DNA from 3 places in the Streptomyces sp. NPDC001068 genome. Region 3 is predicted to be linked to each of the others. Evidence: riboswitches for the same ligand, from Rfam matches in the RefSeq annotation. Region 3 holds a riboswitch; each other region holds the start of a gene.
What was found. A riboswitch is a leader RNA that binds a small molecule or an ion and turns the genes downstream of it on or off. The one in region 3 is predicted to bind S-adenosylmethionine.

Region 1 (10,133 bases), on a different contig from region 3:
GGTCCTGCCGCGACGGGTAGGCGAACGCGACATGCACCACCCGCTCCCGCCACTCGGGGTGGTCGTCGAGCAGCTGCCGGTACGCCAGCAGTCCCCGCACGATGTTCTTCGACAGCTCGGTTCGGTCCACCCGGACGATCGTCCGGCGGCCCTCCCCGATCTCCTCGCGCAGCGCCCGCATCCGCTCGTCCACGTCCGGCTCGTGCGACCGTTTCCGCAGGAACTCCGCGTCGGCCCCCAGCCCGTGCACCCCGATCCGGGTCTCCCCGGACGCCGGGATCCCCGGGCCCAGCACCGCGTGACAGCAGGCCACGAACGCGTCCGCCCAGCGCCGGGTCAGGAACGCCGCGTGATCCGCGCCGAGGATCCCGCTGAGCAGCTCGGCCGCGATGTCGTCGGGGAGCAGCCGGAAGTAGTCCGGCGGCGCCCACGGGGTGTGGGAGAAATGGCCGATCCGCAGATCCGGCCGCAGCCGGCGCAGCATCCGCGGGGCCAGCGCCAGGTGGTAGTCCTGGATGACGACCACCGCGCCCTGGCCCGCCTCCTGGGCCAGCGCCTCGGCGAACGCCTGGTTGTAGGCCTGGTAGGAGGCCCACTGCCGCCGGAACTCCGCGTCGAAGACCGGCTCCAGCGGGGTCTGGTACAGCATGTGGTGGACGAACCAGAGCACCGAGTTCGCGATGCCGTTGTACGCGTCCGAGAACACGTCCTGGGCGATGTCGAGCATCCGGACCTGCTGGCCGCCGGTGTCGCCGGCGGGCAGCCGGCCGCCCTCGGCGCGCCGGACGGCCTCCCGGTCCCCGTCGCTCAGCGCCGCGCACACCCACACCGCGTTCGCGTCCGGCCCGATCGCCGACAGACCGGAGACCAGCCCGCCGCCGCCACGCCGGGCGTGCAGCGCTCCGTCGTCGCGGACGTCGTACGAGACCGGGCCGCGATTGGACGCGACCAGCACCTCGGCACCGTCGGTGGAAGCCATGGGGGAAGCCATACGCCTCAACCTAGCCCGGCCCGGAAACGCTCAAACGTACGGCCGCGCCCGACGCGCCGCCGTATACGGCCGTACGACGAAGTCACGCCACGCTCAGGCCACCCGGCGCTCGGCGTACTCGGTGATCTCCACCATCGGCGGCCGTTCCTCGGTGTCCACGGAGTAGGTGCGCGGTTCGAAGCCGTCCTCACCCCGTTCGAACTGGGTCAGGGCGGGCCGGATCAGGTGGCCGCGGGCCAGCCGCAGCTGGGCGGTGCGGTAGATCGCGGCGGACATCCGGCCGAGGGCCTGGCCGTCCTGGTGGCGGTGCTTGCGGACGCCCACGTCGACCTGGGCGAGAGCGTCCAGGCCGACCAGGTGCAGGGCGTCGACCAGCATGCCGAGCTCCACGCCGTAGCCGACCGGGAAGGGGAGCTGTTCGAGGAGGGAGCGGCGGGCCGCGTACTCGCCGCCGAGCGGCTGGACGAACCCGGCCAGCTGCGGCCAGTGCATGTTCAGCAGCGGACGGGCCATCAGCTCGGTGACCCGGCCGCCCTGACCGGCCGAACCGGCGAGCGGGCGGTCGTACATCGCCTTGACCAGGTCCACGCCCGGGTCGGTCAGCAGCGGGCCGACGATTCCGGTGACGAAGTCGGAGGAGAACTCCCGCAGGTCGGCGTCGACGAAGCAGACGATGTCCCCGGTGGTGACGAGGAGGGAGCGCCAGAGCACCTCGCCCTTGCCGGGCACGGCGGGGATGCGCGGCAGGATCGTGTCGCGGTGCACGACCCGGGCGCCGGCCGCCGCGGCCACGGTCGCCGTCCGGTCGGTGGAACCGGAGTCGACGACCACGATCTCGTCGACGAGCGGTGTCTGCCGCATCAGGTCGTGGCGGATGATCGCGACGATGTCGCCGACGGTCTCCTCCTCGTTGAGGGCGGGCAGCACGACGGAGACGGACTGACCGGTGCGCTGCTTGGCGGCGAGTATCCGGTGCAGCGGGCGGTCGTTCACGGACCAGGAGCGGGTGGCCAGCCAGCGCTCGACTTCTTCCAGCACAGTCAGCGGCTCCTCACTGTCACGATCACACTGCGAGGTGTGATCCATCTCGCGGTTCGGACGACTCTCTCAACTGTCCTGGCCTTCGGTTACAGTCTTGAACAACGCCGATGACCATCGCATGTCCTGGGGTCACCCGGCGTTGACAACTACATACCGCTCATCCAGAGGGGCAGAGGGATACGGCCCGATGAAGCCCCGGCAACCCTCCAGTCGGTTACTCGTGGATCGCCGAACACTGTCGATCACTCGCGAGGCTCCCGGCTAGGGAAGGTGCCAAATCCGTCTCACGGCGAGATGCGTCGTGAGGAAGATGAGGAGAAAGGGCCTCGCCTCTCATGGCTGCGCAGACTGTTGCACCCACCACCGACTCCACCGCCGCTTCCGGTTCCGCCTCCGTCGACCTCGGTCCCGCCGAGGCCCTGAGCTGCCGCGAGTGCGGCCACCGCGTGCCGCTCGGCCCGGTCTTCGCCTGCGAGGAGTGTTTCGGCCCGCTGGAGATCGCCTACGACTTCTCGGCCTACGACACCGAGGAACTGCGGAAGCGGATCGAGGCGGGACCCGCGAACATCTGGCGCTACGCGCCGCTGCTGCCCGTCCCCGCGGACGTGGCGACCAAGCCGAACATCAACCCGGGCTGGACCAAGCTCGTCCAGGCCGACAACCTGGCGAAGGAACTGGGCGTCACCGGCGGCCTGTACGTCAAGGACGACTCCGGCAACCCGACGCACTCCTTCAAGGACCGGGTCGTCGCCCAGGCGGTCGAGGCCGCCCGCGCCTTCGGCTACACCACGCTCTCCTGCTCCTCCACCGGCAACCTGGCCGGCGCGGTCGGTGCCGCCGCCGCCCGGGCCGGCTTCCGCTCCTGCGTGTTCATCCCGCACGACCTTGAGCAGGGCAAGATCGTCATGGCCGCGATCTACGGCGGGGAACTCGTCGGCATCGAGGGCAACTACGACGACGTGAACCGTTTCTGCTCCGAGCTGATCGGTGACTCGGCGGGCGAGGGCTGGGGCTTCGTCAACGTCAACCTGCGGCCGTACTACGCGGAGGGGTCCAAGACCCTGGCGTACGAGATCTGCGAGCAGCTCGGCTGGCGGATCCCGGACCAGCTCGTCATCCCGATCGCCTCCGGCTCCCAGCTCACGAAGATCGACAAGGGGCTCCAGGAGCTGATCAGGCTCGGGCTGGTCGAGGACAGGCCGTACAAGATCTTCGGTGCCCAGGCCGAGGGGTGCTCGCCGGTGTCGGTGGCCTACAAGGCGGGCCACGACGTGGTGCGGCCGCAGAAGCCGAACACCATCGCCAAGTCCCTGGCCATCGGCAACCCGGCCGACGGTCCCTACGTCCTGGACATCGCGCGCCGCACCGGCGGTGCGGTGGAGGACGTCACCGACGAGCAGGTCGTCGACGCGATCAAGCTCCTCGCACGGACCGAGGGGATCTTCGCGGAGACCGCCGGCGGGGTGACCGTCGGCGTGACCAGGAAGCTCATCGAGAACGGGCAGATCGATCCGGCGAAGTCGACCGTCGTACTCAACACGGGTGATGGTCTGAAGACGCTGGACGCCGTGGCGGGGACCGGGCTCACGGCGACCATTCGCCCGAATCTCGAGTCCTTCCGTGAAGCCGGGCTCGCCTGAGTCGGCCGTGAACAACCAAAGGCGTCGCCCCCAACCGGAGGTTCAAACGTGAGCGTCACCGTCCGCATCCCCACCATCCTGCGCACCTACACCGGTGGCCGGGCCGAGGTCAGCGCCGAAGGCGGGACTCTCGGTGAGGTCATCTCCGACCTGGAGAAGAACCACACCGGCATCGCCGGCCGTGTTCTCGACGACGACGGCAAACTGCGCCGCTTCGTGAACGTGTACGTCAATGACGACGACGTGCGCTTCGAGCAGGGTCTGGAGACGGCCACCCCGCACGGGGCCGGCGTCTCGATCATCCCGGCCGTGGCCGGCGGCTGACCTGCCGTCCCGCTGACAGGCTGATCGGATGACCGAACATTACCTTCGGTAACGCCGATCACCGACTGTTCATCTGATTGCCCCCTCCGTGAGAGAAGCGGAGGGGGCAATTCTGTGTGGTTGAGCGCGGTACAGTTGGGGAACACGGTCCCGATCTCCGGGGCGGGAGCCCTGTATTCGTCACCGCCGGCCTGCCAAGAAGTAGCCAAAGTGTGCGGGTCGTATGCGGCTTTTGCGGCTTTTATGGGGCCCGACTTGCCCTGAATTCAGCCGAATTCTTACTACATTCCGGACCCTTCCCGTCCAGAATTCTCGTCCGATTGACCTGTTGCAGACGGCAGTTGGACAGATACATTCAGCCGCGGTCGACGCGTTCCGGCGCACGCCCCCAACCATTGGGGGGTGAGGTCTGACCCGGATCCGCGAAGTGTGGATCTGTGCAAGGGCCAGTAATAGGGGAGTTAGGCATGGCTCAGGGCACCGTCAAGTGGTTCAACGCGGAGAAGGGGTACGGCTTCATCGCGGTCGACGGTGGTGCGGATGTTTTCGTCCACTACAGCGCGATTCAGATGGACGGCTACCGCACCCTGGAGGAAGGCCAGCGGGTCGATTTCGAGATCTCGCAGGGCCAGAAGGGGCCGCAGGCGGACATGGTCCGGCTCGCGACCAGCTGAAGCACGCGCCGACTGACAGCGTCGTTCTTCTCTCTCTGTTCAGAGGGCTCGTATCCCATGGGGAGTCATGGGTTACGAGCCCTTTGGCATGCCCGGGACGAAACGGCGCGCCGGGCGCCGCGGGTGCGGCCCGGCACGGGGTGCCGTGGGGCCGCCGCGCCGGGCGCCGACGGGCGTGGGCGCGCCCCAGTCTCCGGGAGGCGCTTGCACTCGGCATGGGCGAGTGCTAATCATTGGCGTTAGCACTCTGAAGGTGAGAGTGACAAAAATGGACCGGGTCGGTGAGGCCCGCAGGCCGGGTGGGGCAAGGAACCCACGGGTCGGCGAGCCGTCCGTCGCGGGCGCGGGCGCGGTCCGAAGACTCACCCCCAGTCCTGGAGGGACCACTTCACATGGCCAAGATCATCGCGTTCGACGAGGAGGCGCGGCGCGGCCTTGAGCGCGGTATGAACCAGCTCGCCGACGCCGTCAAGGTCACCCTCGGCCCCAAGGGCCGCAACGTCGTCCTTGAGAAGAAGTGGGGCGCCCCCACGATCACCAACGATGGTGTCTCCATCGCCAAGGAGATCGAGCTGGAGGACCCGTACGAGAAGATCGGCGCCGAGCTGGTCAAGGAAGTCGCCAAGAAGACGGACGACGTCGCCGGTGACGGTACGACCACCGCGACCGTTCTCGCCCAGGCCCTGGTCAAGGAAGGCCTGCGCAACGTCGCCGCCGGCGCCAACCCGATGGCCCTGAAGCGCGGTATCGAGAAGGCCGTCGAGGCCGTCTCCGGTGCCCTCCTGGAGCAGGCGAAGGACGTCGAGACCAAGGAGCAGATCGCCTCCACGGCCTCCATCTCCGCCGCCGACACCCAGATCGGCGAGCTCATCGCCGAGGCCATGGACAAGGTCGGCAAGGAAGGCGTCATCACCGTCGAGGAGTCCCAGACCTTCGGTCTGGAGCTGGAGCTCACCGAGGGTATGCGCTTCGACAAGGGCTACATCTCGGCGTACTTCGCCACCGACATGGAGCGTATGGAGGCGTCCCTCGACGACCCGTACATCCTGATCGCCAACTCGAAGATCGGCTCCGTCAAGGACCTGCTCCCGCTGCTGGAGAAGGTCATGCAGTCGGGCAAGCCGCTGCTGATCATCGCCGAGGACGTCGAGGGCGAGGCCCTGTCGACCCTGGTCGTCAACAAGATCCGCGGCACCTTCAAGTCCGTCGCGGTCAAGGCCCCGGGCTTCGGCGACCGCCGCAAGGCGATGCTGAACGACATCGCCATCCTCACCGGCGGCGAGGTCATCTCCGAGGAGGTCGGTCTCAAGCTCGAGAACACGACCCTCGACCTGCTGGGCCGCGCCCGCAAGGTGGTCATCACCAAGGACGAGACCACCATCGTCGACGGTGCCGGCTCCACCGAGCAGGTCCAGGGCCGGGTCAACCAGATCCGCGCCGAGATCGAGCAGTCCGACTCGGACTACGACCGCGAGAAGCTCCAGGAGCGCCTGGCCAAGCTCGCCGGTGGCGTCGCCGTCATCAAGGCCGGTGCCGCGACCGAGGTCGAGCTCAAGGAGCGCAAGCACCGCATCGAGGACGCCGTTCGCAACGCGAAGGCGGCCGTCGAGGAGGGCATCGTCGCCGGTGGTGGCGTGGCCCTGCTCCAGGCCTCCCAGGTGTTCGAGAAGCTGGAGCTCGAGGGTGACGAGGCGACCGGCGCCAACGCCGTGAAGCTCGCCCTGGAGGCCCCGCTCAAGCAGATCGCCGTCAACGGTGGTCTCGAGGGTGGCGTCGTCGTCGAGAAGGTCCGCAACCTCCAGGTCGGCCACGGCCTGAACGCCGCGACCGGCGAGTACGTCGACATGATCGCCGAGGGCATCATCGACCCGGCGAAGGTGACCCGTTCCGCGCTGCAGAACGCCGCCTCCATCGCCGCGCTGTTCCTGACCACCGAGGCCGTCATCGCCGACAAGCCGGAGAAGGCCGCCGCGGCCGCTCCGGGCGGCATGCCGGGCGGTGACATGGACTTCTGATCGACCCTGGTCGATCGCTCGTCCTGACCGAGGGCGGTACCCCCTGATCGCAGGGGGTACCGCCCTCGGGCGTTTTCGCCGTCCGCCGTCCGGCCGGCGCGGTGGATCGTGGCCGGGGTCACACGGCTTTCCGGCGGTGACGGGAATGCGTGCCTCCGAGCGGGCCGTTGAGCACACGTGTGCACTCGATGCGTGTGCACATACCGCCTGGTATACGACACGACCCACCCACGAGGAGCCCCCCACGTGACCGTCACCCAGCCCCCCGCCTCCCGCGCGGCCGAGATCCTGTCCCGTCCGATCACCCTGAACGGGCTCACGGTCCCCAACCGGATCGTGATGGCGCCGATGACCCGCCAGTTCAGCCCGGGCGGCGTCCCCGGCGAGGACGTGGTCTCGTACTACGCGCGCCGGGCCGCCGCCGGTGTCGGCCTGATCGTCACCGAGGGCACGTACGTCGGTCACGACTCGGCCGGGCAGAGCACCCGCGTCCCGCGGTTCCACGGCGAGGAGCAGCTGGCGGGCTGGGCGAAGGTCGCCGAGGGCGTGCACGCGGCCGGCGGCACCATCGTCCCGCAGCTGTGGCACGTCGGCATGGTCCGCAAGCAGGGCCAGCCGCCGGTCGCGGACGCCCCCGCGGTCGGGCCCTCCGGCATCCGCCTGGACGGCACCGAGGGCGAGGGCAGGGCGATGACCCGCGAGGACCTGGACGACGTCATCCGCGCGTTCGCCGAGGCCGCGGCCGCCGCCGAGCGCATCGGCTTCGACGGGGTCGAGCTGCACGGCGCCCACGGCTACCTCCTCGACCAGTTCCTGTGGGCGGGCACCAACCGCCGTACCGACGGCTACGGCGGCGACCCGGTCGCCCGTACCAGGTTCGCGGCGGAGATCGTGGCCGCCGTGCGCGCGTCGGTCTCCCCGGAGTTCCCGGTGATCTTCCGCTACTCGCAGTGGAAGTCGGACAACTACGACGCCCGCCTCGCCGAGACCCCGGAGGAGCTGGAGGCGATCCTCAGCCCGCTGGCGGCGGCCGGTGTCGACGTCTTCCACGCCTCCACCCGCCGCTACTGGCTCCCCGAGTTCGACGGCTCCGACCTCAACCTGGCGGGCTGGACCAAGAAGCTGACCGGGAAGCCGGCCATCACCGTCGGCTCGGTCGGCCTGGACGGCGACTTCATCAAGGCCTTCGCGGGCGAGGGCTCCCCGACCCGGGGCATCGAGGACCTCCTCGACAGCCTGGAACGCGACGAGTACGACATGGTCGCCGTCGGCCGCGCCCTCCTCCAGGACCCGGAGTGGGCGGCGAAGGTGCTGGGCGGCCGTACCCAGGACCTGAAGTCGTACGACGCGGAGGCACTGAAGACCCTGAGCTGACCCACCCCGTGCGCCCCCGGCCCGGCGGCGGCCGACCGCGGAGCGGGGGCGCACGCGTACGTCGGGGACGGCGCGCGGACCGTGCCGGGCATCCGGGGCGCCTCGGGCCGGTGATGGCCGGGGGATGCGCCGGTACCTTCGCGAGCATGCGGATACTGCATCTCTCGGACACGCACCTGGAACGCACCGACACCCCCAACCGGCGCGGCGTCAACGCCACCGCCTCCCTGCGGCTCATGCTCGCCGAGCTCGGCGGTCTGACCTGCTTCGACGCGGTCGTCGTCACCGGCGACCTGGCCGACGAGGGCGCGGTCGAGGCGTACACCGCCCTGCGCACCCTGATCGGCGGCTACGCGCGGGAGCGGAACATCCCCCTTTTCTGCACCACCGGCAACCACGACGAGCGCGAGGCCTTCGCCAAGGTGCTGGGCAGCGGGCATCTGGCCGCCGACGGCACCGACCGCGCGGAGCAGGTGTTCGGCGGCGAGGAGGTGGCCGCCGTCAGCACGGTCGGCGGCCGGCGCTTCATCACCCTGGACTCGCTGGTGCCGGGCAAGGTGTACGGCCGGCTCGGCGCGCCCCAGCTGGAGTGGCTGCGCGAGGTGCTGCGCACCCCGGCCGAGCACGGCACGGTCCTCGCCTTCCACCACCCGCCCTTCGCCCTGGACCTCTCGGTGACCCAGCCGGCCTTCGGGCTGCGCGACCCGGGCGAACTGGCGGCGGCGATCCGGGGCGGTGACGTGCGGATGATCCTCAACGGGCACTACCACCTCCAGCTCTTCGGCCTGCTGGAGTCGGTGCCGGTGTGGGTGACGCCGGGGGTCGTCAACCGGATCGACCTGAGCGTGGCCCCCGGTGAGCGGGCGGTGCGCGGCGCGTCGGCGTCGCTGGTGGAGCTGGGCGGCCCGTCCGGTCCGCTGTGCCACACCTTCCACGCGCGCGATCCGCGGGCCCACGAGACCGTGTACGAGATCGACGAGGCGCAGGCCAGGGAGTTCGTCGCCCGGCACGGCTGACGGGCCGGCCGGTACGGGTCCGGATCAGAGGTTGCCGAGGGGCTCGATGTCCCTGTGGACGGGGGTGCCCCAGACCCGCAGCACCTCGTAGTCGGTGAACTCGTGGACGAGCCGGTAGGCCATGGCCGGCCGGGAACCGTGGCGCTGGGCACTGAGGTACAGCTCGGCCTCGCGCCGGTCCCGGCGGGGGGTGCCGCACAGCTCCCACTCCCGTCCGTTCCACGCCTCCGGCAGCCACCGCTGCTGGGCCTGCGGCCGGTCCGCACGCACCCCGTACCGGGACATCGAGGGCCCCGCGGCCGCCTCGCCCTGCGCCGGCCGGGACCCGCCCGCGAACTCCGACCGCCGGGCGGCCCGCCGCCGCGTCTCGCAGAGCAGACACAGATCCGGGGCGCTCTTGTCCACGGGCCCCTGCGGGTGCTCGGCGCACCGCGTGGCGGGCGCGGACGCGACGACGCTCTCCTCCAGCAGGTCGAGAGCGCGCCGGAGGTCGTCCTTGACCTCGTGCAGCTTGGCGTCGGACGTGGTGGCGGTCAGCGCCTCCCCGTGCTCACCGAGCAGACGAAGGGCCCGGCCCAGGGCGGTGAGCTGCGCGTGATTCATGCACCCCAGCGTGGCACACGACGCTGACAACGCTCCGTCGGAGCGAAGGAGAGAAGAGGGCTCGGAGCCGGCGGCCCGAGTCCGGGCAACCTTTCTCACATCGCCCAGTAGTCGCGCTCGGGCAGTTCGACCCAGTGGTCCGGTGGCCCGAGGACCGCGCGGGCGTCGGTCGGGCGGAGGCCGGCGGTCACTGCCCGGCAGCCGCCACGAAGGCCGCCCAGGCCTCCGACCGGAACACGAGCTTCGGGCCGTGGGGGGCGGTTTTGGAGTCACGGACGGGGATGAGGGGGGCGAGGTCGTGGGTGATTTCGAGGCAGTTGTCGGCGTTACCGCTGTAGCTCGACTTGATCCATGTGCCCGCGCTCCGGTCGTGTTCAGGGGTGTTCCTCATGCGCGTAATCCTGCGCCAACGCCTCGATCAGGGCCAGGGACTTCTCCTGCGAGAGCGCGGACGC
Region 2 (10,133 bases), on a different contig from region 3:
AAGGACAAGCGCGAGCTGGAGTGGTCCCACGAGGGCATCGTGGCCTACTCGAAGATCTGCACCCACGTGGGCTGCCCGATCTCGCTGTACGAGCAGCAGACCCACCACGTGCTCTGCCCGTGCCACCAGTCCACCTTCGACCTCTCCGACGGTGCCCGAGTGATCTTCGGCCCGGCCGGTCACGCCCTGCCGCAGCTGCGCATCGGTGTGAGCGAGGAGGGCTACCTCCAGGCGCTCGGCGACTTCGAGGAGCCCGTCGGTCCTGCATTCTGGGAGCGCGGATGAGCACTACGACGAACGACGAGACCCGCTCGCGCGGGAAGGCACCGGCCGGCGAGCGTGTCGCCGACTGGGCCGACGGACGGCTCGGGATCTACTCCCTCGCGAAGTCCAACATGCGCAAGATCTTCCCCGACCACTGGTCGTTCATGTTGGGCGAAGTGTGCTTGTACAGCTTCATCATCATCATCCTGACGGGTGTCTATCTGACACTGTTCTTCCACCCGTCGATGAACGAGGTGACGTACCACGGCAGCTATGTCCCGCTCCAGGGACAGCTGATGTCGGAGGCGTTCAACTCGACCCTGCACATCTCCTTCGACGTGCGCGGTGGTCTGCTCATCCGGCAGATCCACCACTGGGCCGCGCTGATCTTCCTCGCCGGCATGTTCGTGCACATGATGCGCGTGTTCTTCACGGGCGCGTTCCGCAAGCCGCGTGAGATCAACTGGCTGTTCGGCTTCCTGCTGTTCGTCCTCGGCATGTTCACCGGTTTCACCGGTTACTCGCTGCCGGACGACCTGCTCTCCGGCACCGGTGTCCGCTTCACCGAGGGCGCCATCCTGTCGATGCCGATCGTCGGCACGTACATCTCGTACTTCCTCTTCGGCGGCGAGTTCCCCGGCCACGACTTCGTGGCGCGGTTCTACTCGATCCACATCCTGCTGCTGCCGGGCATCATGCTCGGCCTGATGGTGGGCCACCTGATCCTGGTCTTCTACCACAAGCACACGCAGTTCGCGGGTCCCGGAAAGTCCGAGAAGAACGTCGTCGGCATGCCGCTGCTGCCGGTCTACATGGCCAAGGCCGGAGGCTTCTTCTTCCTGGTCTTCGGTGTCATCGCGGCCATCGCGGCGACCACCCAGATCAACCCGGTGTGGGCGATCGGCCCCTACCGTCCGGACCAGGTGTCCACCGGCGCCCAGCCCGACTGGTACATGGGCTTCGCCGAGGGTCTGATCCGCTACATGCCGGGCTGGGAGATCAACTTCTGGGGCCACACCCTGGTCCTGGGCGTCTTCATCCCGCTGATCCTGTTCGGTCTGGTCCTCGCGGCCATCGCGGTCTACCCGTTCATCGAGTCCTGGGTCACCGGCGACAAGAGCGAGCACCACATCCTGGACCGGCCGCGCAACGCCCCGACCCGTACCGGGTTCGGTGTCGCCTGGGTGACCGTGTACATGATCGGCCTGGTCGGTGGTGGCAACGACCTCATCGCCACCCACTTCCACCTGTCGATCAACGACGTCACCTGGTTCGTCCGGATCTTCTTCTTCGCCGGACCGGTCATCGCGTTCATCGTCACCAAGCGGATCTGCCTCGGCCTGCAGCGCCGGGACCGCGAGAAGGTGCTGCACGGTCGCGAGACCGGCATCATCAAGCGGCTGCCGCACGGTGAGTTCATCGAGGTGCACGAGCCGCTCAGCCAGGAGCAGCTGCACACCCTCACGGCCCACCACCAGTACGAGCCGGCCCAGGTCGGCGCGGGGGTCGACGAGAACGGTGTCGAGCGCAAGATCAAGGGGTCCGAGAAGCTCCGCGCCAAGCTGAGCGGTGCCTACTACGGCGAGGACAACCAGATCCCGAAGCCCACCGTCGAGGAGTACAAGGAGATCACGAGCGGCCACGGCCACCACTGATCCACCGCGTCGCCACACGACGGCGAAGGGCCCCCGTCCGGGACACGGACGGGGGCCCTTCGCCGTCCCCGGAGCTGGATAGGCTAGGCCCCGAGGAATCCCTTTCCCCCGTACGACGATCAGGAGCGGCCCCATGAGCGCTGTGACCCCCGCTGGAGGCGACACCGCGGCGGGCCGTTCCTGGCCCGGGGTGCTGAACGCGCTGCTGTACGGCCAGGACCAGAGCGCCGACGCCACCGCCTGGGCCATGGACCAGATCATGCGCGGCCAGGCGACCGACGCCCAGATCGCCGGCTTCGTCGTCGCCCTGCGGGCGAAGGGCGAGACGGTCGACGAGATCAACGGCCTGGTCCGCACGATGTACGCGCACGCCAACGTCATCGAGGTGCCGGGCCGCACGGTCGACATCGTCGGTACCGGCGGCGACGGCGCCAAGACGGTGAACATCTCCACGATGTCGGCGCTGGTGGTGGCCGGCACCGGGGCGAAGGTGGTCAAGCACGGCAACCGGGCCGCGTCCTCCGCGTCCGGCGCCTCGGACGTGCTGGAGAAGCTCGGCGTCAACCTCGACCTGACCCCGCGCCGGGTCGCCGAGGTAGCCGAGGAGGCCGGCATCACCTTCTGCTTCGCGGTCAAGTTCCACCCGGCGCTGCGCCATGCCGGTGCGGCCCGCGGCCAGCTCGGCATCCGCACGGTGTTCAACATCCTCGGCCCGCTGACCAACCCCGCACAGGTGCGGGCCCAGGCGGTCGGCGTCGCGGATCCCCGCATGGCGCCGGTCGTCGCGGGCGTCTTCGCCGAGCGCGGCAACTCCTCGCTGGTCTTCCGCGGCGACGACGGCCTCGACGAACTGACGACCACCGCGACGTCCCGGGTCTGGATCGTCCGGGACGGCACGGTCACGGAGACGACCTTCGACCCCCGTGACGTCGGTATCGACCTGGTTCCCGTGGAGGCGCTCCGCGGCGGCGACCCCTCGTACAACGCGGAGGTCGCCCGCAGGCTCCTGGACGGCGAGCGGGGTCCGGTGCGGGACGCGGTCGTCCTCAACTCGGCGGCGGCGCTGGTGGCCCTCGACCCGGGCACCGGGACGCTGGCCGAGCAGATCCGGGCCGGCATGGACCGGGCGGCGGAGTCGATCGACTCGGGCGCGGCCAAGCGGGTGCTGGAGCGCTGGGCGGCGGCGACCAACCGGTAGGGGGCCGCGCGGGAGCAACCCCCTCCACCGCTACGGCGTTCAGCCCGGCACGGCCTTCTCGGCGGTGCCGGGCTGTTCGTCTGCCCCGGTCGCGTCCCGTCATCCGGACAGGAGTTGCGGGGCTGCGATCACTTCCCCTACGTTTCTTCGCAGGTCATGAGTGACAGTCATGAGGCCCCGGCCGACTGTCCGGCAACCCTCCGTCCGTGGCGGGGTGCCCCGGGTGAAGACCAGGCCGCAGGCAGCGAGGTCTGCGGCAAGCGCGGATCCCTCACGCTCATCCCGATGAGCACGGTCCAGGGATCCTGGTCACCGAGGGAGTCTCCCGTGAGCAACCGAATGCGCTAGGGCGTCGAGCCCCCCTTCCGCGCACCCCTTTTCACCTTTCTCCTTCCTCTCACGGGAGTTCCGCCATGTCCGTCTCCACCGTTGCCTCCGCCCCTTCGGTTTGTGCCCCGCTGCCCGTTCTGGGGCGAGATGTCACCGTGCCGCTCGTCACCGGCGGCGAGGTCACCTACGCCGCCCTCGACTACGCGGCCAGCGCCCCCGCGCTCCAGCGGGTCTGGGACGACGTGGCGGCGTACGCGCCCTACTACGGCAGCGTCCACCGCGGCGCCGGCTACCTCTCCCAGCTCTCCACGGACCTCTTCGAGAACGCCCGCCGTACCGTCGCCGAGTTCCTCGACTGCCGCCCCGACGACCAACTGGTCTTCACCCGCTCGACGACCGACTCCCTGAACCTCCTGGCCCGCGCGCTCCCCGCCGACTGCCAGGTCTTCGTCTTCGAGACCGAGCACCACGCGAGCCTGCTGCCCTGGCAGGGCGCGCGGGTCAGCTACCTCGACGCCCCGCGCACCCCGCACCAGGCCGTCGAGACCCTGGAGAAGGCCCTCGCCGCCCGTACGGAGTCCGCCGAAGGGGGCCACGGCCCGGCCCTGGTCTGCGTCACCGGCGCCTCCAACGTCACCGGCGAACTGTGGCCGGTGCGCGAGCTGGCCGCCGCCGCGCACGCGCACGGCGCCCGGATCGTCCTGGACGCGGCCCAACTGGCCCCGCACCACCCGGTCAGCGTCCGCGACCTGGACGTCGACTGGATCGCCTTCTCCGGCCACAAGCTGTACGCCCCCTTCGGCTCCGGTGTCCTGGCCGGCCGCGCCGACTGGCTGCGGGCGGCCGAGCCGTACCTCGCGGGCGGCGGCGCCAGCCGCAAGGTCACCCGGCGCGAGGACGGGGGAGTGGCCGTGGAGTGGCACGAGAGCGCCGCGCGCCACGAGGCGGGCTCCCCGAACGTCATCGGCGCCTACTCGATCGCCGCGGCCTGCAGGGCGCTGACCGAGGCGGGCTTCGACACGCTGGTCGCCCGCGAGCGGCACCTGATCGAGAAGGTGCGGGCGGGCCTCGCCGGGGTCCCCGAGGTCCGGGTGCTTTCCCTCTTCGGCGACGACGCCCCGCGGGTGGGCGTGCTCTCCTTCGTCGTGGAGGGCTGGAACAGCTCGCACTTCGCGGCGGCCCTGTCCGCGGAGTACGGCATCGGCGTCCGCGACGGCCTCTTCTGCGCCCACCCGCTGGTGCGGACCCTGCTGGGCACCGACCCCGAGACCCAGGGCGAGTGCGGGGCGCCGGAGACGGCACCGGGCGAGAAGTCCCTGAACGCGATCAGGGTGAGCTTCGGGGCGGGAACGCCGGACGAGCACGTGGAGCGGTTCGTGACGGCGGTACGGGAGCTGGTGGCCGACGGCGCCAAGTGGACGTACCGCACGGAGGACGGCCGCTGCGTCCCGGCGGTGTGATCAGCGCCCCGTCAGGGGCGCGGGGAACTGCGTGCTCAGCCACGATGCACCCGCGGTGGACCACCCTGCGGGCCGGTGGGGGCTCGTCGCGCAGTTCCCCGCGCCCCTTGGGGGCGCTGCGGTCGGCGGCGTTTACTAGCTGTCCAGGCCGATCGCGAACGCCGCCTCCAGGTCGTGCTGGGAGTACGTGCGGAACGCGACGTGCGTGTCCGTGCCCTCCACGCCCGGGATCTTGCTGATCCGGCCCGGGATCACCTCGGCCAGGTCCTCGTGGTCGCGTACCCGGACCATGGCGATGAGGTCGTACGTCCCGGTGACGGAGAAGACCTCGCTGACGCTGTCCAGCGCGGCGATCTGTTCCGCGATCTCGGGGATCCGGTCCACGCTGGTCTTGATGAGGACGATCGCGGTGATCACGGCTGGTTCTCTCCCTCGGGTGCCGGGGCCGGTGCGGCCTTCACTTTAGTCCCACGGCGGTACCGCACCCACGCGTAGCCGATGCCGAGGCCGAAGCCGACCAGGTGGGCGAGGTAGGCCACGCCGGGGCCGGCGGGCGCCTGGTTCAGGGCGAACCACTGCAGGGCCACCCAGAACGGGAGCACCACCCAGGCCGGGAAGCGGAGCGGCAGGAAGAACAGGAACGGCAGGAGACTGGTCACGCGGGCGTTGGGGAACAGGTACAGGAACGCTCCGAGGACCGCCGAGATCGCCCCGGAGGCCCCCACCAGCGACTGCTGGGACGTGCTGTTGGCCGCCGCGTAGCCGAGCAGCGCCAGATAGCCGCAGCCGATGTAGAAGAGGGTGAACTCCACGCGGCCCATCCGTTCCTCGGTCATCACCCCGAAGACGAAGAGGAAGAGCATGTTGCCGAGGAGGTGCACCCAGCTGCCGTGGATGAACAGTGCCGTCGCCGGGGTCAGCACCTCCCGCGCGGGTCCGTCGAACAGGTCGGCCGGGACCACTCCCCAGCGCCGGAAGTACGCGCGCTGGGCGGCCGCCAGGGCGTCCCCGGTGCCGTAGGAGTGATTGAAGCCGGACGCCGGGCCGAGCAGGAAGATCAGGCAGCACACGGCGATCAGGGCGTACGTCATGGGGGCCGACGTCCCCCTGAGGCTCCGCAGGGTCCGCACCGCCGTCGGGTTCCAGTTGCCGATCATGGACATAGAGCATGGCGTAACCGGACGCACCGGTGCAGATCGCCTCGCCGCCGCGAACAGGGCGGCGTCGAGTACTCGCCAGGCCGTAGGGTAACGAGCCACACGCGTCGGGACGGCGCGTCACGGACACTAGAAGGAAGCGAACAGTCACGATGACGGTTCCCCTGCCGACCGCCACGACGCGGTGGCGCTGCACCCTCTGTGGCAACCTCACGCGGTTCGACGTGACCCGCTCGTCGAAGGTCGTGGAGTACGTGCACCTCGACCTGGCCGGTGAGCCCAAGGTCGAGGAGCGCGAGGTGGTCAGTGAGACCATCGAGTCGGTGCGCTGCCGCTGGTGCAACGCGGTGGATCAGGTGGAACTGGTGGACAGGCCGGGTGCCGACTCCTGAGAGAGGGAGTCGGCCCCGTACAGGTGATGGGGTGTGACGGATGGTGGAGACCACAGGCGGGGGGCCGGGCGACGGCACCGCCGAGGTGCTTGACCGTCCGTTGCCCGACGGCGTGCGACGGCGTGTCGTGCAGATCGTGTCGGACGGCTTCGGCGGGCTGACCGTGGCCGAACTGCCCGCCCAGCTGAGGCAGTACGCCAGATTCGCGGCGAACCGGCGGGCCAAGTTCGCCGGGAACGCCATGGCGACCGCGCTGGAGACGGACACCCTCTTCCGGCAGCGGATCGGGGAGAAGCTCAGAGAGGCCCAGCCGGAACTCACCGGCGCCCTCGACTCCGGCTCCCCGCCCCCGGCCGCGGACCCGCTCGACGTGGCGGCCGCGGCCTACGTACTGCGTCCCACGGGCTGGGTGAAGCTGGTGGCGGCGGCCGGCGAGGAGGCCCAGCGGGCCGACGCCGAGCGTGCCGACGAGGAGAGCCGGGCCGAGCTGGAGCGGCTGCGTGAGGAGCTCGACCGCGCGCGGGCGCAGACCCGCGCCGAGACCGAGCGGCTGCGCGCCGAGCTGGAGTCGGCGAGGAAGGAAGCGGAATCGCTGCACCGCAAGCTGCGCGCCGCCCACAGTGACGTCAAGCGCGGTGAGGCCGCGCTGCGCAAGACGCACGCCGAGATGGAGTCGGTGCGCGCCGAGGGGCAGGCCCAGGTGTCCGCCGCCGAGAGCGAGGGCCGGCGCCTCAAGGCCCGGCTCGGCGAGGTCGAGGCGGCCCTGGAGGCGAGCCGCCGGGCCGCCCGCGAGGGGCGCAGCGTCGAGGACATGCGGGTGCGGCTGCTGCTCGACACGGTGCTGGACGCGGCCCAGGGACTGCGCCGCGAACTGGCGCTGCCACCGGTGTCGGTGCGGCCCGCCGAGACCGTGGACGCGGTCGAACCGGGACGGATGACCCCGAAGGACATCGCGGCGCGCGCGCTCTCCGAGAACGACCCGGCCATCCTCGACCAGCTGCTCGCGCTGCCGCAGGCGCACCTGGTGGTCGACGGCTACAACGTGACCAAGACCGGCTATCCGCAGATGCCGCTGGAGAAGCAGCGGCTGCGGCTGCTCGGCCAGCTCTCCCAGCTCGCGGCGCAGACCGGCGCCGAGGTCACCTGCGTCTTCGACGGCGCCGAACTGGCCGCGCCGGTGCTGCTAGCCCCGCCCCGCGGGGTCAGGGTCCTCTTCTCCAAGCCCGGTGTCACCGCGGACGAGGTGATCCGTCAGCTGGTGCGCGCCGAGCCGCCGGGCCGTCCGGTGATCGTCGCCTCGACCGACCGCGAGGTCGCCGACGGGGTCGCGAAGGCGGGTGCCCGTCCGGTGGCTTCTGCGATGCTTCTGAAGCGACTGTCCTGAACATTCAACGGACATATGCAATGCCCGAATTGACCGAACCGTCACGCAACGTAGCGTCAATCGAGCAACACGGCACGTGAGTTATGTGCAAAGAGTGCGTCGCGTGACCAGTTTTTTCGCTGTTGGGTTTGAACTGATCACAGGGAGGTCACTAGGGTCAGGCCTCGAACCTCCACACGGGTGATCACTCAAACGAAGGAGCCCGTCTCCGTGGCGTCCCATCGTCGACCCAAGCAGCCGAGTCGCGCGCGCGTGACCGTACTGACCACCGCAGCCGCCGCTGCTGTCGTCCTCAGTGCCAACGCCGCCAACGCGGCGCCCAGCGAGAAGCTGAGCAAGGACGAGGTCAAGGCGAAGGTCGACAAGCTCTACGAGGAGGCCGAGCAGGCCACCGAGAAGCTGGACGGGGCCAAGGACAAGCAGCAGAAGCTGCAGAAGGAAATATCCACGATCCAGGACAACGTGGCTCGTGGGCAGGAGGACCTGAACAAGCTGCGGGACGGTCTCGGTTCGATGGCCACCGCGCAGTACCGCACCGGGGGCATAGACCCTTCGGTCCAGCTCTTCCTCTCGTCCGACCCGGACGACTACCTCGACAAGGCCTCCACGCTCGACCAGTTGAGCGGCCAGCAGGTCGAGGCCCTGAAGAAGATTCAGGACAAACAGCGCGAACTGGCCCAGGAGCGGGCAGAGGCGACGGAGAAGCTCAAGGACCTCTCCGCCACCCGCACCGAGCTGGCGAAGCAGAAGAGCGCCGTCCAGTCGAAGCTCGCCGACGCGCAGAAGATCCTCAACACCCTGACGGCCAAGGAGAAGGCGGCCCTGGACGCCGAGCAGGCGCAGGCCGCGAGCCGCGCCTCCTCCCGGGTGGACCTCGGCAACACCGGCTCCGCCTCCGGCCGCGCCGCCGCCGCGTTCTCCGCCGCCCAGTCCGTGATCGGTACCCCGTACGTCTACGGCGCCTCCGGACCGTCCTCCTTCGACTGCTCGGGCCTGACCTCCTGGGCCTACGCCCAGGCCGGGGTCACCATCCCGCGCACCTCCGAGGCGCAGGCCAACGCGGGTACCCGCATCTACAGCCAGAGCGACCTCAAGGTCGGCGACCTGGTGATCTTCTACGGCGACTACCACCACGTCGGCCTCTACGCGGGCGGCGGCCAGGTGCTGCACGCCCCGCACACCGGCGCCTCGGTGCGCTACGAGGCGATCGGCGACATGACGTTCGAGTTCGGCGTCCGGATCTGACCCCAGCGGGTCACGGCGACACCCGTACGGCCCAGGACCCGGGTCCCGCGGGCGCCCGAACGGGCGAATCCCGACAACCGAGGATGACTCCACGCCCCGCCGGTGACCTGCGTCAGCGGCGGGGCGTGTCACGTTGCGTGGCCGCCGGGGTCTTTGGCCGGGGTGTGGTCGCACGGCTACTGTCTGCCGCGTTTCCTCCGGTGCGGGGCATCCCCGTCCCCGGCACCGGAGGGAGCGGTATCCGTCCGCCGGCAGAAGGACCACCGTGGGGTTTCACCGCCGTCTCGCACCGTCCGGGTTCAACCGGGGCGCCGGTGCCGCCCTCTGCGCGCTGTCGGCCGCGGCAGCCGCGCTCGGCGCCGTACCCGCGAGCGCGGCACCGCGCGGGCACACCCGCGCCGAGGTGGACCGGCTGTACCAGCAGGCCGAGGAGGCGACCGAGGCCTACAACAAGGCCGGTGAACGGGCCGGCGCGCTGCGCCGCGAGGTGAACGACGCCCAGGACCGCATCGCCCGCCGCCAGCAGAGCGTCAACACCATGCGGGACGCGCTCGGCTCGCTGGCCGGCGCCCAGTACCGCTCGGGCGGCGTCGACCCCACCGTCGCCCTGCTGTTCTCCGAGGACCCCGAGGACTACCTCGACCGGGCGTCCCTGATCGACCGCATCGACGTCCGCCAGGCCGACCGGCTCAGGGAACTCCAGGAAGCGCTGCGCGAGCTCTCCCAGGAGCGCAGCGAGGCCGCCGGCAAACTCACCGAGCTGGAGCGCAGCCGCAGGGCGGTCGCCTCCCACAAGGCCACCGTGGAGCGGAAGCTCGCCTCCGCCCGGCGGCTGCTCGCCACGCTGCCCGCCGCCGACCGTGCCGCCTTCGCGCACGCCTCCCGGGGCGACGACCGCGCCGCCCTGCCCGACCTCTCCGGCGCCACCGCCCCCGACGGCCGCGCCGCCGCCGCGGTGGCCGCCGCCCGCGCCGCCCTCGGCAGGCCGTACGTGTGGGGTGCCAGCGGTCCCACCGGCTTCGACTGCTCGGGCCTGATGCAGTGGTCG
Region 3 (10,133 bases):
GTCGACGTCCCCGACGACGCCCGCCTGCTGCACGAGGAGATCTTCGGTCCCGTCGCGCCGGTCACCACCTTCACCGACGAGGACGAGATGCTGACCCGCGCCAACGCCACCGTCCACGGCTTGGCCTCCTACGTCTACTCCCGTGACGTCGGCCGGGCGCTGCGCCTGGCCGAGCGCCTGGAGGCCGGCATGGTCGGCGTCAACCGCGGTCTGCTGTCCGACCCGGCCGCGCCCTTCGGCGGCGTCAAGCAGTCCGGACTCGGCCGCGAGGGCGGCCGGGAGGGCATCGAGGCCTTCCTGGAGACGCAGTACATCGCCCTCGACTGGCCCCTGTGACCCCTACGACCGCTGCCCGTTCCGTCCCCGCCCGCTCACCCGCTCACCCCGAGGACCGCACATGGCAATGACGCCTGCGACCCAGCAACCGCCCGGCACCCCGCAAGCCGCCGACCACTCGCGTGAACGCCGCCGACTGCACACCAAGTTGAAGCTCGCCACCCAGATAGGCGAGGGCATCGACGGCTACATCATCGGCGGCATCGGCATGGCCATGACCGCCCTGACCGCCGACCTCCACCTGTCCACCTTCATGGAGGGCCTGGTCGGAGCCTCCCCGCTGATCGGCATCTTCGTCGGCGGCCCCCTCTTCGGCCGGCTGGCCGACCGGTTCGGACGCCGCCCGGTGTTCCTCGCCGACATGGTGGTCTTCCTGGTCGGGTCGGTACTCCAGTTCTTCGTCACCGACGGGCTCCAGCTCTTCCTGATCCGGCTGCTGATGGGCGTGGCGATCGGCGGCGAGTACGCCATCGGCGCCCCGCTGCTCTCCGAGTACGCCCCGAAACAGGGCCGGGGCCGGCTCCTGGCCAGCCTGGAGATCAGCTGGTACGTCGGCTACGCGCTGGCCACCGTCGTCGGCGCCGTGTTCGCGGACGTCGACGGCGGCTGGCGCTGGTCGCTGGCCAGCAGCGCCGTCCTCGCGGTGATCTGCGTGTCGCTGCGCGGCGGCATCCCCGAATCGGCGCGCTGGCTGCTGAGCAGGGGCCGCCGGGAGGAGGCCGAGGCGCTCATCGAGCGGTACGGCATCGAGATCGACGTCGACGCCGAACTCGACGAGCGGAACACGAGCGGGCAGGCCGGCTTCTGGGCGCTGTTCAGCAGGGAGCACCTGCGCAGCACGGTGTTCGCCAGCGTCTTCTGGGCGGCGCTGGTCCTGCCGTACTTCGCCATCGGCACGTTCTGGACGCAGGTCTTCGACGCCCTGCACATGGGCGACAACGCGGTGGCGGCGCTGCTGGTCTACTCGTTCACCGCGGTCGCCGGTGTCACCGCGGGCTGTCTGGTCGTGGACCGCATCGGCCGCCGCAGGCTGCTGATCCCGCCGTTCTGGATCACCGCGGTCTGCCTGGCTCTGGTCGCGGTGTGGCCGCACTCGACGCCCGTCATCGTGGCCGGCTTCCTCTTCTTCATCTTCCTCAACGCGGCCTCCAGCGCGCTCACCGCGGTCTACCCGCTGGAGGTGTTCCCGACCTCGCTGCGTGCCACCGGCGTCGGCTTCGCCACCGCGATGAGCAGGGTCGGCGCGGCCGTCGGCACCTTCCTGCTGCCGATGGGCCTCGACCGCTTCGGCGTGGAGTTCGTGCTGCTCGTCGGCGCGGGCGTACTCGCGATCGGCGGTCTGGTCTCCCAGTTCCTCGCCCCGGAGACCACGGATCTGGACCTGGCGAAGGCGGCCCGCACCGCACGCGGTCCGATCGAGGGCTGACGAGTCCCCTGACAGGGGGAGGCCCCGTAGGAGAACCCTGCGGGGCCTCACGGCCGGTGTACGCCACGCCGGCTCCGGTCGGACACGGCCGGGTTCGGCTAGTCGACCCCGCTCGGCGTCGGCGCCGGGGTCTTGCCGGACAGGACGTCCTTCAGGCGCTGGGCGCCGCTGCGGACGGCCAGCGCGGTGCTGTCGTGGTCGACGCCGGACAGACCGCCGTTGGTGACCGCGGCGCCGGAGGCGCCGACGCGCAGCACCGCCACGTCGGTGGTCCAGGTGGCCGACCGGCCGCCCGAGTCGCCCTGGACGGTCACCGTCAGGGCCGCACGCGCGTCACCCGAGTCGGGCACCTTCGCCGCGACGACCTGCACGGTCCGCCTGCCGCCGTCCTTGCCGGTGGCCGTGAACTGGTCGCACTTGACCGGCAGGGACTTCAGCCAGGCCAGCGTGGCGTCCAGGTTCGCCGAGCCGTAGTCGCCGACCTGGTACAGCAGTCGGGCGTCCTCCGAGCTGAACCCGCGCAGCCCGGAGGCGCCGGACGCGCGGCCCAGGAGGCTGTCGGAGTAGAGGCCGTCCAGAAGCCGCTGGCAGTCGGCGGCGTCGGTCTTGGCGGTGAGGAACCCGGCCACGTCGACCTTGCCGACCAGCATGGTGTTCCGCCAGGTCGCCGCGTCGGCGGCCAGTTGCCAGTTGTCCTCGATGTCGGCGGGTGTGATGAGCGCGGCCTGCGCGCCCGCCCCGGTCAGGGCCGGGGTGGCCGAGGGCGACGCGGAAGCGCGCTCGCCGGCCGGCGAGACGGACACGGCTCCCGCGCCGCCGCTCTCCTCCGTACAGGCCGCCGTGGCGAGCAGTATCCCCGCCGCCAGGGCCGCGGCGAGAACACGCACGGGTCGGAACGGACGGATCATCGCGACTGCCTCCTCGGGAACGCGGTACGTCGCACCGCGGGGGCAGCGATGCTGCGCCACACCACGGACGACGGCGGTACGTCCCTCCACGCCACCACCCGGCGCGGCCGCCGACCACCCGCGCGTGCCATCCGGGTGAGCCTCACGACCCGGCCGCCGTGATCCGCACGCGTCGGCTGCCGCAGCGCGGGCACACCGCGTCGGTGAGCGGCGTCCACACGGCCCGGCCCGCCTCGTCGACGTACTCCTGGGTGCTCCGCAGGTCCGGATCGGCGATCGGGTCGGTGAAGAACACCGCCTGGAAGGTCGCCTCCCAGGCCTCGCCGCACCGCCCGCAGGCGAACGCGAAGGTCTCGGGCACGGCGCCGGGTACGGGCCCGGGACCCGGGGGCTCGCTCATCGCATCCGGCTCCTGTCACTCGGCCTGCGTCTCCAGCGGACAACCCCTGCCGTCCGGCGGCAAGCCGGGTCCGGGTGTCCCGGGCGTGGACGCCCCCTTGACGGCACACGGCGGCGGATCGACACTCCAGACGGGAATCCTAGTGAAAAGGTAGGGAACGATGGGTCCGCTGCGCACGGCCACCGGCAGACAGCGCCGAGAGAGCCGTACGCCCTGCCCACTCCCGCTGCTCACCTCCCGGCTGCACATCGACCTGCAGCGCGTGTGCAGCGCCATCGGCCGCACCGGCCGGGCCCCCGCGGCCGGGCGCGTCGGCCGGCCGTAACCGACCGACCCGCCCACCGTCCGCACCCTGCCGAGCACTGCCCGCCGCCCGCCCCCGCCGCCCGCCGAGCACCGCCCGTCGGCAGCGTCGCCGGCCGCACCGCCCGGGTGGGCGGGCGCCCGCCCGCCGAGCCCCCGCCCACCCGGACACCCGCCCACGATCGCCTCCGCCGCGCGGACGTCCGCGCGCCCGTACCCCGGGGAGACGCATGTCCATCACTCCGCTCGCCGCCCTCCCGTCCGCCCCCACCGGCCCCGCATTCCGCGGGCGCATCGGCCGGGACGCGCGCAGCGGGCACTACGCCGTGCCCGGCCGCTACCGGCTCCACCTCTCCACCGCCTGCCCCGACGGCCTCCGCATCGCCGTCGGCCACAGCCTCCTCGCACTCGGCGGCTGTTGTCCGGTCACCCACCTGCCCGCCGTCCCCGACTGTCCCGACGGCGGGCACACGGCGCTGCGCCGGCTGTACGAGGCGAGCGCCCACCACTACTCGGGACCGGCCCTCGCGCCGGTGCTCAGCGACGACTGGTCCGGCCGGATCGTCTCCACCCACGGCGGGGACATCCTGCGCGACCTCGACCGGCACTTCGGCGACGGAGCCGTCCGGCTGTACCCGCGCGGCGCGGAGCCCGGGATCGAGGAGGTCGAGCGGCTGTGCGCCGAGGGTGTCGAGCGGGCGGCCCAGCACGCCGGCCGTCCGGGCGGCGACCCGCGCGCGCTGGAGGTGCTGCTCGCCACCCTGGACGGGCTGGAGCACCGGCTGACCGGGACCCGGTACCTGGTCGGCGGGGAACTCACCGCGGCGGACGTCGAGTTGTGGGTCACTCTCGTGCAACTCGACACCGTGCACCGCTGCCACCTGGACGCCGGCGCCGTGCACGCGGTCGCGGACCACCCGGCGCTGTGGGCCTACGCCCGCCGCCTGGCCGCCCACCCGGCCTTCGGCACGCATCTCGACCTCGACGGCATCGCCCGCCGCCACCACGGCTGTTGCCAAGGGCTCGAAGCCGCCGGCGCGGCCGTCCAGATCCTGGACTGGGCCCGTCATGCGGCGGACGTCCCGGGAGTTCCGCGCAGGTGAGAGCGGCCCGAGGCGTTTCGCCAGTCGGACAGGCGTTGACATCCGATCGGGCAACTGCCTAACTTGCCGCACAGAACGGTCAAGAGCGTCAGCGTCAAGCCCTGGCTCGCTGACCGGCAACCCTCGCACCGCGGTGGGGTGCCCCAGGTGACGACCGGACCGGATGACGATGTTCGGTAAGCGCGAGGCCCCAGGGCCACCGACTGACGGGTGACGGACATGTACGCAGCGACCGGCACGGCCACGCGCCGCGCGCGGGGCTGCGTACAGCCGTATCCGAGCCCGCTCGTCGCCGACCGCGCCGTCGATCTGCTCCGCGTCAACAGCGCCCTGTGTAGCGCGTGTACCGCACCGGGCCGGGCCCGCTGTCGGGTCTGACCGGCCTTCCGCCCGGTTCCCGCAGCCCCGCGCCTCAGCGTTCCCGACGAAGACACCGGCCCTCCGGTGTGATGCCGTCCGCCCAGCCCCCGCGTCCCGCGCGCCACCGCGCACCCCGCCGTGCCCGAACCCGGCACGGTGCCGGGTGCCCGCCCGCAGGACCGGAGGTGACCGATCCCGCCGGAGCCCGCCATGAGTGAACCCCCAGGCGTCACGCTCGCCCCCGAGGCGCCTTCCCGAACAGACAGAGCATCAGATCGACGCACCGCACAGCGTGTTCTGCCGCTGCGCAGACCCGGACGGTGGATCCTCACCGCCGCCGTCCTCGTCCTGGTCGCCCAGTTCGTCCACGGGCTGGTGACCAACCCCTTCTACCAGTGGGACCGCTGGAGCTACTGGTTCCTGCGGCCGACCATCCTCGACGGTCTGGTGATCACCCTCGAAGTCACGGCCTACAGCGCGGTGCTGGGCCTCCTCGGCGGCATCCTGCTCGCGCTGGCCCGGCTCTCCGGGAGCCCGGTGCTGCGCGCGGTCAGCTGGACCTACGTCTGGGCGCTGCGCTCGATCCCGCTCATCGTCGTCCTGCTCTTCCTCTACAACTTCTCCGCCCTGTACCAGAGGTTGAGCATCGGCGTGCCCTTCGGACCGGCGTTCTTCTCCTTCGACGAGTCCAGGCTCGCCACCGACATGGCCGTCGCGGTGATCGGACTCAGCCTCAACGAGGCCGCCTACGCGGCCGAAGTGGTCCGCGGCGGCATCCTCTCCGTCGACCAGGGCCAGCACGAGGCGGCCGCCGCCCTCGGGCTGCCCAGGTCCTACCAGTTCCGCAGGATCGTGTTCCCGCAGGCCCTGAGATCGATCGTCCCGAACTACGTCAACCAGCTCATCGGCCTGGTCAAGAGCACCTCGCTGGTCTTCTACGTGTCGCTGCTCGACCTCTTCGGCTCCGCGCAGAGCATGGGTTCGACCTACCCCGGCGACATCGTGCCGCTGCTCCTGGTGGTGACCGTCTGGTACCTGATCCTCACCAGCGTCGTCTCCGTCGTCCAGTTCTACGTCGAGCGGCACTACGCCCGGGGCGCCACCCGCTCCCTGCCGCCGACGCCCCTGGGGAAACTGCGGGCCGGGCTCGCCGACCTGCGTGCCCGCGTCCGCCGGGAGGCCGCCGTATGAGCGCCGCCGACACCCTGGAGACGGCCCCCGCCGCACTGGAGATCCACAACGTCCACAAGTGGTACGGCACCCAGCAGGTCCTCGACGGCGTCGACCTGACCGTCCGCCCCGGCGAGGTCACCGTCATCCTCGGCCCCTCCGGCTCCGGCAAGTCCACCCTGCTCAGGGTCGTCAACCACCTGGAGAGGCCCGAGATCGGCCACGTCAGCGTCAACGGCGAGCTGATCGGGGTGAGGCGGCAGGGCGACCGCCTGAAGGAACTGAGCGAGCGCGCCATCCTCGCCCAGCGCGGCCGGATCGGCTTCGTCTTCCAGAACTTCAACCTCTTCCCGCACCTGACCGTGCTGGACAACGTGGCCGCCGCTCCGGTCGCCACCGGAAGGCTGACGAAACCCGAGGCCCAGGCCCTGGCCAAGGAACTCCTCGAACGCGTCGGCCTCGGCGAACGCGTCGGCGCCTACCCCCGGCAGCTGTCCGGCGGCCAGCAGCAGCGGGTCGCCATCGCCCGCGCCCTCGCGCTGCGCCCCGGCGTCATCCTCTTCGACGAGCCCACCTCCGCCCTGGACCCCGAACTCGTCGGCGAGGTCCTCGCCGTCATCAGGGACCTCGCCGACAGCGGGACCACGCTCGTCATCGTCACCCACGAGATCGGCTTCGCCCGCGAGATCGCCGACCGGGTCGTCTTCATCGACGGCGGAAGGATCGTCGAACAGGGGCCGCCGTCCGAGGTCCTGGACCGTCCGCGGCACGAACGCACCCGTGACTTCCTGCGCAAGGTCCTCTGAACCGCATCAGTGCCCACACCTCGTCTCTCCCTTTCACCTCCCTCCCTCCTCTCTCGTCCCTCTCGAGTCCCTCTCGAGTCCCTCTCGAGTCCCTCTCGAGTCCCTCTCTCGCCCGAACACGAAGGACAGCCATGCCCACGCTCCCCTCCCGACGCAGTCTGACCAGAGGCATCACCGCGGCCACCGCCGTCGCCACCCTCGCCACCGGGCTCGCCGCCTGCGGGGGCGACAGCGACGCGGTCACCGCCGCCGCCGAGAGCGGCCAGGTCGTCATCGGCCAGGTGTCCAACGGCGCCGCGACCCGGACCGCCGTCAAGGTCTCCGAGGTGAAGTCCATCAGCGCCGAACTGCCCGCCTCGCTCAGGAAGAGCGGCAAGCTCGTCATCGGCGAGGGCGCCCTGCCCGCCGGATTCCCGCCGCTGGCCTACGTCGGCGGCGACCAGAGGACGCTCACCGGTTCCGAACCCGACCTCGGCCGTCTGGTCGCCGCGGTGTTCGGCCTCGAACCCGAGATCAGGAACTTCACCTGGGAGAACATGTTCGTCGGAATCGACAGCGGCAAGGTCGACGTGGCGCTGTCGAACATCACCGACACCGAGGAGCGCAAGAAGAAGTACGAGTTCGCCTCCTACCGGCAGGACAACCTCGCCTTCACCGTGCCGCGGAAGAGCACCTGGAACTTCGACGGCGACTACCGCAACCTCGCGGGCCGGACGGTCTCCGTCAGCGCCGGGACCAACCAGGAGAAGATCCTCCTGGAGTGGAAGGCGAAGCTCGCCAGGGAGGGCAAGAAGGTCACCGTCAAGTACTTCCAGGACAGCAACAGCGTCTACCTGGCCCTCTCCAGCGGCAAGATCGACGCCTATCTCGGCCCCAACCCCGGCATCGCCTACCACAACAGGCAGACCGCCGGCACCCCGAGCGCCACGCGCACCGCCGGTACCTACTCCGGTGCCGGCGCCGGGCTCCAGGGCCTGATCGCGGCCACCGCCAAGAAGGGCAGCGGCCTCGCCAAGCCGCTCGTCGACGCCATCAACCACCTCATCGAGAACGGCCAGTACGCCGAGTGGCTCAAGGCCTACAACCTCTCCGACGAGGCCGTCGCCAAGTCCGAGGTCAACCCGCCCGGACTCCCGGTCGACAACTCCTGATCCGGCGTCGGGACTCCGATCCCCGTCGACCGTCAGGAACTCCGCCGCGACCCCGAGGAAGGACCCTTCGCCGTGATCCGCCGGACCGTACTCCACCACCGCACCGGCGCCGCCGCCCGCCCGGCGCCGGCCGCCGCGCGCCCCGGGAACAACCACGGCGGCCCGTCTGTTGGTGGCTGGGTACGGGTGTACGCGGAGCAGACCGGGAGGTGCGGGACGTGACACGTGTCCTCAGCCCCAGCCGCCGTGCCGTCCTGTACTCCCGGCCGCACATCGACCTGGCGCGCGTGGCCGGCGCGCTCTGTTGTTCCTGACCTGTCGTCCCCGCCGCGCCCCTTCTCCGCCCCGGCGCGCCCTCGTACGGACCCCTCAGGAAGGCACCCCTGTGTCCTCGTCTCCCGCTTCCCCCCTGCACCTCGCGATCGCCCTGGACGGAACAGGCTGGCACCCCGCGTCCTGGCGCGAGCCCGCCGCCCGCCCCCACGAGCTGTTCACCGCCGGCTACTGGGCCGACCTGGTGGCCGAGGCCGAGCGCGGCCTCCTCGACTTCGTCACCATCGAGGACGGCCTCGGCCTGCAGTCCTCCCGGTACGGCGAGCTCGACGGCCGCACCGACCAGGTCCGCGGCCGTCTCGACGCGGTGCTGATCGCGTCGAGGATCGCGCCGCTGTCCCACCGCATCGGCCTGGTGCCGACGGTGATCGCCACCCACACCGAGCCGTTCCACATCTCCAAGGCGATCGCCACCCTGGACTACGTCAGCGCCGGCCGGGCGGGGCTGCGGGTGCAGATCTCCGCCCGGCCGCACGAGGCGGACCACTTCGGCCGTCGCGGCTTCCCGCCCGTCGACCTCGCGCAACTGCGCTCCCCGGCCGGACAGGCGCGGCTCGCCGAGCACTTCGAGGAGGCCGCCGACTACGTGGAGGCCGTGCGCAGGCTCTGGGACAGCTGGGAGGACGACGCCGAGATCCGGGACGTCGCCACCGGCCGCTTCGTCGACCGCGACAAGCTGCACCACATCGACTTCGAGGGCCGCCACTTCAGCGTCAAGGGCCCCTCCATCACCCCGCGCCCGCCGCAGGGGCAGCCGCTCGTCACCGCCCTCGGCCACCAGGCCGTCCCCTACCGGCTGATCGCCCGGCAGGCCGACGTCGGTCACGTCACCCCGCGGGACGCCGCCGACGCCCGGGCGATCGTCGCCGAGATCCGCGCCGGCCAGGAAGCCGCCGGCCGGACCGGCGACACCGTGCACGTCTTCGGCGACCTGGAGGTCTACCTGGACGACGACCGGGCCGCGGCCGTGGCCCGCAAGGACCGCCTCGACACCCTCGACGGCGGCGAACACACCAGCGACGCGGCCGAATTCACCGGCACCGCGTCCGAACTCGCCGACCTCCTGGCGGAGTTCGCGGCCGAGGGCCTCACCGGATTCCGGCTGCGGCCCGCCGTGCTCTGCCACGACCTGCCGCGCATCACCCGGGACCTGGTCCCCGAACTCCAGCGTCGCGGCCTCTTCCGCACCGCCTACGAGGCCGACACCCTGCGCGGCCTGCTCGGGCTCGCCCGCCCCGCCAACCGCTACGCCGCTGCCACCGCCTGAGCCGGAAGGACCGCCCCCGACATGAGCAAGCCGCCGAAGCAGATCCACCTGGCCGCGCACTTCCCCGGCGTCAACAACACCACCGTGTGGAGCGACCCGGCCGCCGGCAGCCACATCGAGTTCAGCTCCTTCACACATTTCGCGAAGACCGCCGAACGCGCCAGGTTCGACTTCCTGTTCCTCGCCGAAGGCCTGAGGCTGCGCGAACAGGGCGGCGAGATATACGACCTGGACGTGGTCGGCCGCCCCGACACCTTCACCGTGCTGGCCGCGCTGGCCGCCGTCACCGACCGCCTCGGCCTGACCGGCACCATCAACTCCACCTTCAATGAGCCCTACGAGGTGGCCCGCCAGTTCGCCAGCCTCGACCACCTCTCCGCCGGCCGGGCCGCCTGGAACGTGGTCACGTCCTGGGACGCCTTCACCGGCGAGAACTTCCGGCGCGGCGGCTTCCTGCCCCAGGACCAGCGCTACGCGCGCGCCAAGGAGTTCCTCGCCACGGCCAACGAACTCCTCGACTCCTGGCACGGCGACGAGATCCTCGCCGACCAGGCCGCCGGCACCTTCCTG

Region 1: another riboswitch for S-adenosylmethionine. It lies ahead of thrC (threonine synthase); the one in region 3 lies ahead of ACFY3I_RS00760 (amino acid ABC transporter permease).
Region 2: another riboswitch for S-adenosylmethionine. It lies ahead of ACFY3I_RS13130 (aminotransferase class V-fold PLP-dependent enzyme); the one in region 3 lies ahead of ACFY3I_RS00760 (amino acid ABC transporter permease).

Annotation. Positions count from the first base shown of each region.
Region 1 covers NZ_JBIAYD010000012.1:274,723-284,855, reverse strand. Annotated here, with positions in the region: gene ACFY3I_RS32275 (trehalose-6-phosphate synthase) at 1-979, opposite strand, end outside; gene ACFY3I_RS32270 (glucosyl-3-phosphoglycerate synthase) at 1,085-2,029, opposite strand; SAM riboswitch class I at 2,187-2,349, shown strand; gene thrC (threonine synthase) at 2,368-3,672, shown strand; gene ACFY3I_RS32260 (MoaD/ThiS family protein) at 3,721-3,996, shown strand; gene ACFY3I_RS32255 (cold-shock protein) at 4,464-4,670, shown strand; gene groL (chaperonin GroEL) at 5,063-6,685, shown strand; gene ACFY3I_RS32245 (NADH:flavin oxidoreductase) at 6,932-8,059, shown strand; gene ACFY3I_RS32240 (metallophosphoesterase family protein) at 8,206-9,075, shown strand; gene ACFY3I_RS32235 (hypothetical protein) at 9,100-9,678, opposite strand; gene ACFY3I_RS32230 (DUF397 domain-containing protein) at 9,866-10,069, opposite strand; gene ACFY3I_RS32225 (helix-turn-helix domain-containing protein) at 10,053-10,133, opposite strand, start outside.
Region 2 covers NZ_JBIAYD010000004.1:190,013-200,145, forward strand. Annotated here, with positions in the region: gene ACFY3I_RS13115 (Rieske 2Fe-2S domain-containing protein) at 1-285, shown strand, start outside; gene ACFY3I_RS13120 (cytochrome bc complex cytochrome b subunit) at 282-1,919, shown strand; gene trpD (anthranilate phosphoribosyltransferase) at 2,053-3,117, shown strand; SAM riboswitch class IV at 3,270-3,386, shown strand; gene ACFY3I_RS13130 (aminotransferase class V-fold PLP-dependent enzyme) at 3,531-4,907, shown strand; gene ACFY3I_RS13135 (Lrp/AsnC ligand binding domain-containing protein) at 5,043-5,324, opposite strand; gene ACFY3I_RS13140 (rhomboid family intramembrane serine protease) at 5,321-6,064, opposite strand; gene ACFY3I_RS13145 (hypothetical protein) at 6,217-6,456, shown strand; gene ACFY3I_RS13150 (NYN domain-containing protein) at 6,497-7,840, shown strand; gene ACFY3I_RS13155 (NlpC/P60 family protein) at 8,051-9,085, shown strand; gene ACFY3I_RS13160 (NlpC/P60 family protein) at 9,351-10,133, shown strand, end outside.
Region 3 covers NZ_JBIAYD010000001.1:164,668-174,800, reverse strand. Annotated here, with positions in the region: gene ACFY3I_RS00790 (NAD-dependent succinate-semialdehyde dehydrogenase) at 1-336, shown strand, start outside; gene ACFY3I_RS00785 (MFS transporter) at 398-1,762, shown strand; gene ACFY3I_RS00780 (hypothetical protein) at 1,861-2,670, opposite strand; gene ACFY3I_RS00775 (hypothetical protein) at 2,813-3,070, opposite strand; gene ACFY3I_RS00770 (putative leader peptide) at 3,231-3,395, shown strand; gene ACFY3I_RS00765 (glutathione S-transferase C-terminal domain-containing protein) at 3,604-4,476, shown strand; SAM riboswitch class IV at 4,554-4,665, shown strand; gene ACFY3I_RS00760 (amino acid ABC transporter permease) at 5,047-6,027, shown strand; gene ACFY3I_RS00755 (amino acid ABC transporter ATP-binding protein) at 6,024-6,812, shown strand; gene ACFY3I_RS00750 (transporter substrate-binding domain-containing protein) at 6,944-7,963, shown strand; gene ACFY3I_RS00745 (putative leader peptide) at 7,879-8,277, shown strand; gene ACFY3I_RS00740 (LLM class flavin-dependent oxidoreductase) at 8,349-9,563, shown strand; gene ACFY3I_RS00735 (NtaA/DmoA family FMN-dependent monooxygenase) at 9,585-10,133, shown strand, end outside.